2 regions of the Brachybacterium sp. P6-10-X1 genome follow, and region 2 is predicted to be linked to the other one. Evidence: predicted binding sites of a transcription regulator. Region 2 holds the regulator's gene; the other holds the start of a gene.
The links. Region 2 encodes LexA, which represses DNA repair genes until DNA is damaged. Its sites were predicted from a motif close to TCGAACANNTGTTCGA; they were not measured.
Positions count from the first base shown of each region.

Region 1: BH708_RS00300 (DUF222 domain-containing protein) is a predicted target of LexA. The motif match lies at 1,154-1,169, and genes of this name have one in related genera.

Region 1 covers NZ_CP017297.1:72,403-74,584, forward strand. Annotated here, with positions in the region: gene BH708_RS00300 (DUF222 domain-containing protein) at 1-1,145, opposite strand, end outside; gene BH708_RS00305 (response regulator transcription factor) at 1,542-2,182, opposite strand, start outside; gene BH708_RS00310 (sensor domain-containing protein) at 2,171-2,182, opposite strand, start outside.
Region 2 covers NZ_CP017297.1:4,320,551-4,322,732, reverse strand. Annotated here, with positions in the region: gene nrdR (transcriptional regulator NrdR) at 1-449, opposite strand, end outside; gene BH708_RS19235 (peptidoglycan-binding protein LysM) at 478-873, opposite strand; gene lexA (transcriptional repressor LexA) at 1,043-1,738, shown strand; gene BH708_RS19225 (ATP-dependent DNA helicase) at 1,787-2,182, opposite strand, start outside.

The DNA.
Region 1 (2,182 bases), 140 kb from region 2:
TGGGACTGCTCGGGATAGGCCTCCTCGGAACCGGCCAGGTACCCGGGCGGCGTGCCGTGCAGGGTATCGGTGACGATGTGAGCAGGGATGGCGCCGTATCCCTCGAGCCGGGCGCATTCGGCCTGGTCGTCGCGACCCAACAGGGCCGTGTCGGAGATGACGATGCCGACGTCGAGGCCGGGGGTCGTGCGGGGGCGCAGCGATGCTCCGTCATCGGGCTTCTCGCCTCCCGGCGTTCCGGCGTCCGGTGCGCCGCTGCGAAGGGTGGCGTCCACGAGCAGGTCCGCCTCGAGCGCCAGGACGGAGTCCTTCGCCCCGGCCGCCCGGAGGGACTCGGCCCTGCGGTGGAGGGCCTGCATCACGCCGGCCGCATCGATCCCGCGCAGCACGGCGCTGACCTGGGCCATTCCATCGGCCAGCGGCGTCATCGTCACGTGGCGGGATCGCGCGGCCCGCTCGGCTCGATCACGGGACTTCTCGGGCTCGAGCTGCTGGATCAGCATCTGCACTTCGGAGCGCAGCTTCCGCTCCCCGGCACCCGTGAGCGCCATCGGGTTCGCGCCGACCAGCTCGTCGAGGCGGGCGATGGTGTCCGGGTCCGCCTGGGACAGGGCGCGGGACAGAGTCGACGCCGTGCGCGCGGGCAACCGTCCGGTCCGCAGGGCGCCGTGGACCTCCGGCATCTGGGCCACCAGGCGCCGGGCGGATGCGAGAGAGAAGGAGGACGAGGCGGAGGAGACGCGGCGGGCGTGCCCGATCTCGTGGGCGGCACCCTTGCCCTGCTGAGGTCTGCGCACCTCCTGCGTCGCGTCGTCCTCGCGGATCCGCTGCTCGGCGCGGACCTGCCACTTCGCGTCGAGGGCGGCGAGGGAGGACGTCAGCTGGTCGAGGCCGCCGAGCACGGCGAGGGACTCCTCGGCAGTTCCCGGGGCCGTGCTCGGCAGCGGGTCCCGTACCGAGGTCGTCAGCGTGAAGGCCTGCAGCGTGGCCGCGAGGATCTCGGCGAGCACCACCCGTGCTCCGGCGCTGCCGTCGAACTCGGCGAGCCGACCGGCGACGTCGCTCAGAAGGTCGCCGCCCGACGAGGCAGCATCGATGATCGCTTCCTCCTCGTCGGGACGATCCCCGCTGCGCGCCGTGTCCATGCCATCAAGCGTACGCACGTTCGAAACCGGAGTGAAGGCCAAACGCTGGAGCTGTGGATAACGTAGAAGATGTGGATGCAGCGGTGGAAAAGATGGGTGTGTGGAGGAAGGTCTGTGTTCGGCCGCCCGGGCGGACCTGTGGGGGTCGTGGAGGGCCGTCCCGGCAGTGATCTCGCTCCGGCCTGCTGTGTGTGGCCCGATTCTCGGAGGTTCCTCAGGGGTGCGTCTGCGAGCGCGTGATCAGGAAGGGGTGATTTTCTCAGCGTTCATGTCAAGAACTCGATCAGTATTGTGGAGAACCTGCACCGGGGGAGGAAGGTTGCATCGTGGGGTGCGCAGAGAGCCTCCGGTGTTCCGGCGGTCCCGACGCTCCGACGGCGCTGTCGCCCGACGAGGTCAGCGCCCCAGCAGAGTCAGCACCGCCGTCACCCGGCGGTGCACGCTCGCGTCCTCGCTGAGCCCCAGCTTCGCGAACAGCCGCTGGGTGTGCTTCTCCACCGCACCGCCGCTGATGAACAGCCGCTGCGAGATCCCGGCGTTGGTCATGCCCTCGCCCATCAGCTCCAGCACCTCGCGCTCGCGCGGGGTCAGTTCGTCCAGCGGGGAGCGGCGCCGCGAGGCGATCACCTGACCCACCACGTCCGGGTCGATGGCGACGCCGCCGTCGGCCACCCGCTGGACCGACTCCAGGAACGCCCGGATGTCGAACACGCGGTCCTTCAGCAGATAACCCGTGGCGCGCTCGCCGGATTCGATCAGCTCGGTCGCGTAGCCCACCACGACGTACTGGCTCAGCAGCACGATCGGCGCCTCGGGCCAGGTCCGGCGGATCTCCTGCGCGGCCCGCAGGCCTTCGTCGGTGTGGCTCGGCGGCATGCGGATGTCGGAGATCACCAGCTCGGGGCGCAGCTCCAGCGCACGTGCCACCAGCTCGGTGCCGGAGGCCGCCGTCCCGACCACCGTGTGCCCCGCGTCCTCGAACAGGAGCCGCAGGCCCTCGCGCAGCAGCGCGGAATCGTCAGCGATCAGGACCCGCA
Region 2 (2,182 bases):
GAGGCCGCCTCGGCGCGAAGCCGGGCGATCTCGCTCTCGAAGTCCTCGAGCGAGTCGAAGTCCTGGTAGACGCTCGCGAACCGGAGGTAGGCGACCAGATCGAGCTCCTGCAGCGGCTGCAGGATCGACAGACCGACCTGGTGCGCATCGATCTCCGCCTGGCCGCTGGAGCGGATGGTCTCCTCGACCCGCTGGGCGAGCATCGCCAGCTGGTCGTCGCTGACCGGGCGACCCTGGCAGGCCTTGCGCACCCCGGAGATCACCTTCGCCCGGCTGAACGGCTCGCTGACCCCGGAGCGCTTGAGCACGGACAGCGAGGCCGTCTCGGAGGTCGAGAAGCGCCGCGAGCAGTTCGGGCACTGACGACGGCGTCGGATGGTCGCGCCATCATCGGACGTGCGCGAATCCACGACCCGGGAGTCAGGATGGCGGCAGAACGGACAGTGCATCCGGTCAGGATAGCGGCACGCCGGAGGCTCAGGGGGTGAGGGACCCCGCGGCCGGCAGCTCGATCTGCTGACCGGCGGTGACGCGACCGGTGGGCAACTGGTTCAGGGTGCGCACCTCGGCGATGTACTCCCTCTCGCTCATCTGCGCCGGTGCGTACTGCTCGGCGTAGCCCCACAGGGTGTCGCCGGCCTCGACGGTGATGGTCGTCGGCGGTTCCGGCTCGGGGCCCGCCAGGGCGGTGGACACGTCGAACACCAGCAGCAGGGCGCCGGCGACGAGGAGCCCGAGCAGGAAGGCGATCAGCGTCAGCAGAGCGCGGCCCCGCCGCGTGGGCTCGAGTCGAACGTCCGCTCGAGATTCTTGGACGTCGTGCTGGTCGTGATGCTGCGGGAAGGGAAGGACCGTCGCGGTCTGCGTAGCCATGTCCGAACTCCTGTTCGATCGAATCTCTGTGCGACTGTAGCCGGGAGGCGGCGCGACACGCAAGAGGAATCTCGAACACCTGTTTGGCATCCGATGCGCGCCGCCCTAGGCTGGGTGACAGGACAACGGAACCGCGAGGGTCCGACAGACGAAGCCAGGAGGCCGCACGATGACGCCGAGCACCCCCCAGCCGATCCGGTCCCGCGGCGACGCCCCGGCGGATCCCGCCACGGCCGGGCTCACCCGTCGCCAGCGCCTCGTCCTGGAGACCATCAACGACGCCGTCGCCGCTCGCGGGTACCCACCCACGATGCGCGAGATCGGCGACGCCGTCGGGCTGACCTCGTCCTCCTCGGTGTCCCATCAGCTCCAGGCGCTCGAGCGCAAGGGCTTCCTGCGCCGGGATCCGAAGCGTCCGCGGGCGATGGAGGTCGTGATGCCCGAGGACGACGGCGCCCCCGCAGCCGTGCCGCTCCCGGACATCACCCCCGAGTCGGTCACGGTGCCGCTGGTCGGCCGGATCGCGGCTGGCGTGCCGATCACCGCCGAGGAGCAGGTCGAGGACGTCTTCAGCCTCCCCTCGCGCCTGGTCGGCGACGGGAACCTCTTCCTGCTGCAGGTCGTCGGCGACTCCATGATCGACGCCGCCATCTGCGACGGCGACTGGGTGGTGGTGCGCAGTCAGCGCTCGGCCGAGAAGGGCGAGATCGTCGCCGCCATGATCGACGGGGAAGCCACCGTGAAGACCTTCGTCCAGCGCGACGACCACGTCTGGCTCATGCCCCACAACCCCGCCTTCGCCCCGATCCTGGGCGACCACGCCGAGATCCTCGGCAAGGTCGTCGCGGTGCTGCGCGCCGTCTGAGCGCCCTCCGACCCGCGGACGCCGACCCTCAGGTCCGCGGCGGCGGGGTCAGGAATCGGCGAGACGGCGCAGAGCGCCGAGCGCGACCTCGGGATCGGCCGTCGGCCACAGCGGCGGCATCGCCTCGCGCAGGAAGCCCCCGTAGCGCGCGGTGGCCAGGCGCGGATCCAGCACGGCCACCATGCCCCGGTCCTCCCGCGAGCGGATCAGGCGCCCCGCCCCCTGGGCCAGCAGCAGCGCGGCATGCTGGGCGGAGACCGCCATGAAGCCGTTGCCGCCGTGGCGGGCGATCCGTTCCTGGCGGGCGGAGGTCAGCGGGTCGTCGGGCCGCGGGAACGGGATCCGGTCGATGGTGACCAGACGCAGCGACCGCCCCGAGACGTCCACCCCCTGCCACAGCGTGAGGGTGCCGAACAGGGACGCGTCCTCGTCCTCGCGGAAGTT